DNA from 3 places in the Serratia sp. NA_112.1 genome. Region 1 is predicted to be linked to each of the others. Evidence: predicted binding sites of a transcription regulator. Region 1 holds the regulator's gene; each other region holds the start of a gene.
What was found. The regulator CRP, encoded in region 1, controls carbon source genes, mostly activating them, when cyclic AMP is high. The targets are predictions, from matches to a motif close to ATGTGANNNNNNTCACAT.
Positions count from the first base shown of each region.

Region 2: a site for CRP is predicted at 1,511-1,528, ahead of aaeR (HTH-type transcriptional activator AaeR). Genes of this name have one in related genera too.
Region 3: a site for CRP is predicted at 1,441-1,458, ahead of ACUTQ5_RS12010 (PTS sugar transporter subunit IIB). Genes of this name have one in related genera too.

Region 1 is NZ_JBQZFO010000018.1:19,729-22,632, reverse strand. It holds gene ACUTQ5_RS21250 (phosphoribulokinase) at 1-704, shown strand, start outside; gene ACUTQ5_RS21245 (OsmC family protein) at 744-1,151, opposite strand; gene crp (cAMP-activated global transcriptional regulator CRP) at 1,531-2,163, shown strand; gene ACUTQ5_RS21235 (YccS/YhfK family putative transporter) at 2,218-2,904, shown strand, end outside.
Region 2 is NZ_JBQZFO010000008.1:91,441-94,344, reverse strand. It holds gene ACUTQ5_RS16255 (zinc ribbon domain-containing protein) at 1-245, shown strand, start outside; gene ACUTQ5_RS16250 (hypothetical protein) at 242-619, shown strand; gene aaeR (HTH-type transcriptional activator AaeR) at 582-1,493, opposite strand; gene aaeX (p-hydroxybenzoic acid efflux pump operon protein AaeX) at 1,802-2,005, shown strand; gene aaeA (p-hydroxybenzoic acid efflux pump subunit AaeA) at 2,013-2,904, shown strand, end outside.
Region 3 is NZ_JBQZFO010000004.1:411,291-414,194, reverse strand. It holds gene chbC (PTS N,N'-diacetylchitobiose transporter subunit IIC) at 1-925, opposite strand, end outside; gene ACUTQ5_RS12010 (PTS sugar transporter subunit IIB) at 937-1,254, opposite strand; gene mutS (DNA mismatch repair protein MutS) at 2,081-2,904, shown strand, end outside.

The DNA of each region.
Region 1 (2,904 bases):
TCCGCAAAGCGCGCGATCTTGGCCGTCATATCAGCTATTTCGGCCCCGAAGCGAACGATTTTGGCCTGCTGCAACAAAGCTTTAGCGAGTACGGTACCAACGGCACCGGTCGTTCACGCAAGTATCTGCACACCTACGATGAAGCGGTGCCCTATAACCAGGTACCGGGGACCTTTACCCCGTGGGAAGCCTTACCGGCACCGACCGACGTGCTGTTTTATGAAGGGCTGCACGGCGGCGTAGTGACCGAACACAACGACGTGGCCAAGCATGTCGACTTGCTGGTCGGCGTGGTGCCTATTGTTAACCTGGAATGGATCCAAAAGTTAATTCGCGATACCGGCGAGCGTGGCCACTCCCGTGAAGCGGTGATGGATTCAGTGGTGCGTTCGATGGAAGACTACATCAACTACATCACACCGCAGTTTTCGCGCACCCATATCAACTTCCAGCGGGTGCCGACGGTAGATACCTCCAACCCGTTCGCCGCCAAGGCGATCCCCTCGCTGGACGAGAGCTTTGTGGTGATCCACTTCCGCGGCCTGGATCAGATCGATTTCCCTTATCTGCTGGCGATGCTGCAGGGATCTTTTATCTCGCATATCAATACGCTGGTGGTGCCGGGCGGCAAAATGGGATTGGCAATGGAGTTGATTATGGCGCCGCTGGTGCAGCAACTGCTGGAAGGCAAAAAAATCGGCTAACTTACCGGAGCGCGGCAACGGACCGCGCCCCTTTATCTATCAGGACACCGCGCGGATCTCAAAACTGTGGGTCACGCTGGCGGCCTTGCTCAGCATCAATGACACCGAACAGTACTTCTCGGCGGAAAGATTCACCGCGCGCTCAACAATTTTGTCACTTAAATCTTTACCGGTGACGATGAAATGCAGGTTGATATGGGTAAACAACCGTGGCGCTTCTTCGCGCCTTTCAGAGGTCAGCTTCACCTCGCAATCACGCACGTCGTTGCGTCCTTTTTGCAGGATCGACACCACATCTATCGCGCTGCATCCTCCCACCGACATCAGCACCATTTCCATCGGACTGGGCGCTTTATCGCCGGCGTTGCCGTCCATCAATACCTGATGGCCAGACGCGGATTCGCCCAGAAACGTCAACCCTTCCACCCACTTAACTCTTGCCTGCATGCTGGTCACTCCGGTTAATTTCTTAAAATCAGACTACGCTTTCGCATAGAAACTGGCAACGGAACCTGATGCTAATCATGCTGAAGCGAGACAACACAAGACACCCGCCTCACTCTGTGCTACAAACAGAGCCGCAATAAATCTTTCCGGGACACTGATTTCAGGGAAACTCCCAGGGAAAGGCTCCTTTACCGGTATGTTAACAGAATGTAGCTTGCAGCTCTCCCGGCAAGTTAATATGCTAGAGCGACAGCGTATATTTATGACACGCCTCAAAACCTGCTGCCAGCTACCATTAAAACAACGGCGACAGCACGTTTTACAGGGAACTCTGACCCCTGTGACACAAGGCAGCGATAACAACAGAGGATAACAGCGAATGGTTCTCGGCAAACCGCAAACAGACCCTACTCTCGAATGGTTCCTGTCTCATTGCCATATCCACAAATATCCATCCAAAAGTACGCTGATTCACCAAGGTGAAAAAGCCGAAACGCTTTACTACATCGTCAAAGGCTCCGTCGCGGTGCTGATTAAGGATGAAGAAGGTAAAGAGATGATCCTGTCCTACCTTAACCAGGGGGATTTCATCGGCGAGCTTGGATTATTTGAAGAAGGTCAGGAGCGTAGCGCCTGGGTTAGGGCGAAAACCGCCTGTGAAGTGGCTGAAATTTCCTACAAGAAATTCCGCCAGTTGATTCAGGTTAACCCGGACATCCTGATGCGCCTGTCAGCTCAGATGGCAAACCGTCTGCAGATCACCTCTGAGAAAGTGGGTAACCTTGCTTTCCTGGACGTTACAGGCCGCATCGCGCAAACCCTGCTGAACCTGGCGAAACAGCCTGATGCCATGACCCACCCGGATGGTATGCAGATTAAAATTACCCGTCAGGAAATTGGCCAGATCGTCGGTTGCTCACGTGAAACCGTTGGTCGTATTCTGAAAATGCTGGAAGATCAAAACCTGATCTCCGCCCACGGCAAAACTATTGTCGTTTACGGCACCCGTTAATCACTGAAAAAACGGCGCGATAATTCGCGCCGTTTTTTTATGCCCCTAGTCATCATGTGGCGCCGACTGATTTATCATCCGGAAGTTAATTACGCACTACGACAAACGCTGGTGCTGTGCCTGCCGGTTCTGCTCGGGCTGTTGATCGGCCAACTACAATACGGCCTGCTATTTTCCCTGGTTCCCGCCTGCTGCAACATCGCCGGGCTGGACACGCCTCATAAACGCTTCTTTAAACGCCTGATCGTCGGCGGTTCACTGTTTGCATTCAGCAGTTTGTTGCTGCAGCAAGCTCTGTTGTGGCAGTTGCCGCTGCCGATACTGATGCTCGGCCTGGCGCTGCTGCTCGGTGTCAACGGTGAAATAAGCCCGCTACACGCCCGTCTGCTGCCTGCTGCGCTAGTTGCCGCCATCTTCTCCCTCAGCATGGCCGGTACGGTGCCGCTTTGGCACGCGCCGGTGTTATATATCGTGGGCACGGCCTGGTACGGCCTGTTTACCTGGTTCTGGTTCAAGCTGTGGAAAGAACAGCCGATGCGCGAGTCGCTTAATCAGCTCTATCTGGAACTGGCGGACTACTTCGAAGCCAAATATTCGCTGTTGACCCAGCACACCGACCCGCAGACCGCATTACCTCCCCTGCTGGTGCGCCAGCAAAAGGTCATGGATCTGATCACCTTGCTGTATCAACAACTTAATTTTCTCCCCCATGCCAGCAATCTCGAACAAAAGCGCCTGCAA
Region 2 (2,904 bases), on a different contig from region 1:
ATCAACGCTCAGGGCATCGCAGTGGCCACCATGGCAACCGTTATAATCAGCACGGCGATCAGGGGCCGCAATGCCTGCAATGTCAGGCACCTAACAAGCCAGGTGCCCGTTATTGCCATCGTTGTGGTCAGCCTTTTGAGACGGCGGTGGCACAATGCAGCGGATGTTCCGCTCCCTTGCCGCCAGGTAGCCGTTTTTGCCAGCAATGCGGCAAGGCAGTTAATACTACTGGAGGGCAACCATGACAAAACGTGGATGGAGTGTGGCCGTGCTGTTGGCGGCAATGGCGTTATGGACGCTGCTGGCCTGGGGGGTTTCTGGCGTATTGGGCTGGTTGCCCGCACTAATGGGGCTGGCGCAGAATGGTTCGGCGCAGTTGGCACCGCAGCTTACCGGGGTGCTCAGCCTGGTGCCACAGGCGCTATTGGACACTTGGCTGCCGCAGTTGCAGCAACTGGGGAACTGGCTGGTCGGGTCTTTCCCACTGCTGCTCACCTGGGTGAAGTATGCCGTCTGGTTAATCTGGGGACTGGGCATGCTGGCATTACTGGTGCTTGGCGCCTTGGCGGGTCGTGTGCTGCTCAGCGATAGCCCTGATAGACTTCCCCCACGCGCTTAAAGTACTCGGTCAGATAATTGATGCACACCTGCACCTTGAGCGGCAGCTTATCTTTCTCGGTGTACACCGCGTACACCGGGCGAGGATCCGAATGATAGTTTTTGAACAGGATCTCGATCTCTCCGCGTTTGATCTCATCGATCACCCACATTAGCGGGGCATAGGCGATACCCGCTCCGGCTTTCAGCCAGCGGATCATGGTTTGTGAATCGTTGGTGACGAAACGCCCCTGCGGTGAGATGCGCGTGCTGATGCCTTCTGGCGCGATCAGCTCGAACTCGCTATCTGGTCGCACGCTGTATTCCAGCCAGGAAAAATTGACCATATCGCTGGGTTTTAGTGGCGTGCCGTGTTGGCTGAGATAGCTTTTGGCGGCGCACACCACCATCGGCATTGAACCCAGGCGTTTGGAGAACAGGCTGGAATCCTGCAGCGCACCGGTGCGGATCACCACATCCAACCCGTCGGCGATCAGATCCGGTGCCGGGATGCCGGTTACCAGGTTCACCGTCAGGCCGGGGTACTCTTTCAGCATATCGGCAGTCATGGTTGCCAGCACGTTTTGCGCCATGGTGGACGAGCTACCAATACGCAGCGTGCCGGTCGGCGTATTGTTAAACGCGTACAGCTGCTCATGCACTTCGCTGGCTTCCAGCAGCATGCGGCGACAGCCCTGATAATAGATTTTTCCGGCCTCCGTCAGGCCAATGCTGCGCGTACTGCGGTTGAGCAGCTTGACCTGCAGCTCATTCTCCAGTTTGGAGACGGTCTGGCTGATAGATGAAACGCTCATATCCAACTGGCGCGCTGCCGCAGTAAATGACCCGCATTCAACCACTTTGGCGAATACCGACATCCGTTTTAGTCTTTCCATTATTCACTCTGGCTTAAAAGTGATTTAGATCACAGATTGTTGATGACTTGATAGTAAGCACGCTAATATAAACAGGTCGGGTGAAAAGACCTTACTAACGCGCGAGTGCGATCGGCAGCGCCATGGTGGCCGATCCCTCCGATATCCTCGCAGTCCCTATCGCGGATGTACGCTCCAGAGTTTACTCTTATTTCAGGTTCCTGACCTGTCTGGGCCAGAATTTGTGGTGCGTGTCCGCTAAAATGTAAAGAGAATGTGAATGGATAGAGTTCTTAACGCCCGGCGCAGTGAGTGATAAGGAAAAATTAATGAGTTTGCTTCCGGTTATGGTCATTTTCGGACTGTCTTTTCCCCCAATATTTTTTGAGTTGCTGCTCTCGCTGGCGCTGTTTTTTTTGCTGCGCCGCCTGCTGCAACCCACCGGGATTTACGATTTTGTCTGGCATCCAGCGCTGTTTAATACCGCGCTGTACTGCTGTTTGTTCTATCTGATTACCTGTCTTTTCGTTTGAGGTCGCTGTGAAAAATTTTTCAATAAAAATAGCCCGGATCGCGATCACTCTGATTCTGGTCCTGCTGGGGATCGTTGCCATATTCAAGGCCTGGGTGTTTTACACCGAATCCCCCTGGACGCGTGACGCCAAGTTTACCGCTGACGTGGTGGCAATTGCTCCGGACGTCACTGGTCTGTTGACCGATGTTCCTCTGGTGGATAACCAACTGGTGAAGAAAGGGCAGGTGCTGTTGGTTATCGACCAGCCGCGCTACCAACAGGCACTGGCGCAAGCCAATGCCGATGTCGCCTACTACCAGACGCTGGCGGCAGAAAAAAGACGTGAAGCCGGCCGCCGTGTGCGCCTCGGTGTGCAGGCGATGTCGCAGGAAGAGATCGACCAGGCGAATAACGTTTTGCAAACCGTAGAACATCAGTTGGCGAAGGCCGTAGCGACCCGTGAACTGGCTAAATTGGATCTGGAACGGACCACGGTGCGCGCACCGGCCGACGGGTGGATCACCAACCTGAACGTGCATGCCGGTGAATACATCACCCGGGGTTCAGTCGCCGTGGCGCTGGTGAAGAAAAACAGCTTCTACATTCTGGCCTATCTGGAAGAAACCAAGCTCAATGGCCTGAACAAAGGCGACCGTGCGGAAATCACCCCGCTGGGTAGCAACCGTATTATGCATGGCACCGTCGATAGCTTGGCTGCCGCCGTCAACAACAGCAGCAGCACCGTGAACAGCAAAGGGCTGGCGTCGATCGACAGTAACCTGGAGTGGGTGCGTCTGGCGCAGCGCGTGCCGGTGAAAATCCTGCTGGATGACAAAGACCAATTGCACCCGTACCCGGCGGGCACCACCGCCACCGTGGTGATCACCGGTAAGAATGACCGTGCTACCGACAGCGGCT
Region 3 (2,904 bases), on a different contig from region 1:
AACCTGTTCCGCCCAGATAGATGTAGGAGTCAACGAACGGCTTCGCCCACATGTGGAACTCTTTACCTGCAGCCACTGCGGCTTCGACAGAACCGTACTTGTTGTACAGCTCGACGTTCTCCAGCGCGAATGGCGTCATGATACCGCTGTCCAGTGCAGCCAGCGCCATTGAACCATGTACCCCAAAGAACCACAGCAGCGAGGAGAACATCACATATACCCAGCCCACGACGCTGCCCATTTTTGCCAGCGGTGCCGAGATGCTGTCCATGATGATTTGGTGGAAGTTGGTGCCCCACAGCGTCAGACAATAGGCCAGTACGCCCATGATCGACAGGATAAGAAAGCCGGGGATCAAGGCAGAGAACGAGCGTGACACTGAAGAAGGAACGCTGTCCGGCAGGCTGATCACCCAGTTGCGACGAACCACAAAGGTAAACATCTCCGCCACCACCAGGCCGATCACCATACCGGAAATGATGTTGGCACCACCCAGCCAGTTAGCGCCTACGGCATAAGCTTCGCCGACGCTGAACGGGGTCACGGTCATAAAGGCGGCAACCGCCAGCAGCGCTGCGGCCAACGGGTCGACTTTGCGCTCTTCAGCTAAAGCCATACTGATAAAAAAGGGCGTCATCAGGGACATAATCCCCAGGGTGCCGTTATAAACGCTGCCACCGATGGCCTTCAGGCCATTCAACGTCTCAATGGTAGACGCATCCAGCCGCACGCCCATTGAAAAGAAGAACGATCCTTCGCCGAAGCTAAGAAACACGTTGTTGATCAGAACGAACATCGCGCCGGTCAACGTCAGTGGCATCAAGCGAATGAACCCGTTTTTGATGGCGTTAACGTGGGGCTGTTTACCAATTTTCACGGCAAAGGGCAGAATGACCTTTTCCAACGAGGCAATTAACGTATTCACGGCAGACCCCTTTATTGGTTAGCTTTTTTTATGGTGGCGACTGCGGCCTTCAATACGCCCAGGCCATCGAGCTTGCCGTATAAAGCAGAGTCGATCACTTCAACAGGCTTGTTGGGTAACTGCTTTTGCACTTCGGCTAGCGTGTAGGCAATCTGTGGCCCGAGCAGAATCAAATCTGCCTCTGCCCCCTTTTCTGCGGCCAACGCCTCAGGATAGGCGGCAATGATCACCGGCACTTCGTACTTCTCGGCCTGTGCTTTCATTTTTGAAACCAGCAGGGAAGTCGACATACCGGCAGAACAAAACAGATAGATTTTTTTCTTTTCCATACCCAATCCCTCAAGATAATCAAAAAAGCCCCGTGTCATTTGTTTGCCAGATGCAATAGTCATTGCCTCACGCACATTCCTTATGAAAATTTCCCTTACTTTGCCCTGGTTGCAGACAGTATACGGAGGCAGTGCAGCGGATCGGTAAGCCACAAGCAGTTAGAACCGTCTCTGCTTGACCTTCCTGATTGACCCTCTTCACATTTCACATAAAAAAATAGTGTGACCTGTCTCTCAAATAACCTTTAATTACTGAATAAATTCGTCATAAATAAACAAATAATAATTATAAACAATAAGTTAAAAACATGCAGGGTGTTTATGGATAATTCTGTGTGCGGGATCGTCCATAGGTCGATTGGTGACCATAAAATCGTTCGCCCTTGATTAGCGCGCTTCAGCAAGATAGGACGATCCGGGGGATGGAAAAGAAGTGGTAAATGGCTGGGGTTTTGGGGGCCAGGGTTTGGCAGGCCAGCTTCAGGCAGAGCAGGGTACCCTTCGCGGTAGATCGCCTGATTGGGGTAACGCATTGCTTTGATTACTCACTAAGGACATCTGCAATACAGCCCTGCATCACTCCATGATTAACCTGTGTAACGCAATCCATACCTTACAAACCGACTTTGCGTAAAGCTTCCCATTTTACCTGTGACAGCCGATTGCCCGCTGGGCTAGTATAGCGAGAGTATTAAGGGCTTATTGATCCTTACCGCCGTCAACCACTGCTCTATCGAGTAGTTTTTTGTGCCGCGGCGTGACCCCTAATGATGACAATCAACATCACAAGCAACTTTAAATTCAATGGATTGGAAACAGTAATCTTATGAATAGTACCGATAAGCTCGATTCGCACACGCCGATGATGCAGCAGTATCTGCGCCTCAAGGCTCAGCACCCTGAGATCCTGCTGTTCTACCGCATGGGCGACTTTTATGAGCTGTTCTATGACGATGCCAAACGCGCTTCCCAACTGCTGGATATATCGCTGACCAAACGCGGAGCTTCAGCGGGGGAGCCTATTCCCATGGCCGGCGTCCCTCACCATGCGGTCGAGAACTATCTGGCCAAACTAGTGCAGCTCGGTGAATCCGTCGCTCTGTGCGAACAAATCGGCGATCCGGCCACCAGTAAAGGCCCGGTGGAACGCAAAGTAGTGCGTATCGTCACGCCTGGCACCATCACCGACGAGGCTCTGCTGCAAGAACGTCAGGACAACCTGCTGGCGGCAATCTGGCAGGACGCACGCGGTTTTGGCTATGCCACGCTGGACATCAGCTCCGGGCGTTTCCGCGTGGCGGAACCCGCTGATATCGAAACCATGGCGGCAGAGTTGCAGCGCACCAATCCTGCCGAGCTGCTTTACCCTGAAACCTTTGAACAGATGTCGCTTATTGAACAGCGTCACGGCCTGCGTCGTCGCCCACTGTGGGAGTTTGAACCCGAGACCGCACGCCAGCAGTTGAACCTGCAGTTCGGCACCCGCGATCTGACCGGTTTCGGCGTTGAACAGGCCCATCAGGCACTGCGCGCCGCCGGTTGTCTGTTGCAATATGTTAAAGATACTCAGCGCACCTCATTACCACATATCCGTGGCATCACCATGGAGCGTCAGCAGGACGGCATTATCATGGATGCCGCCACGCGGCG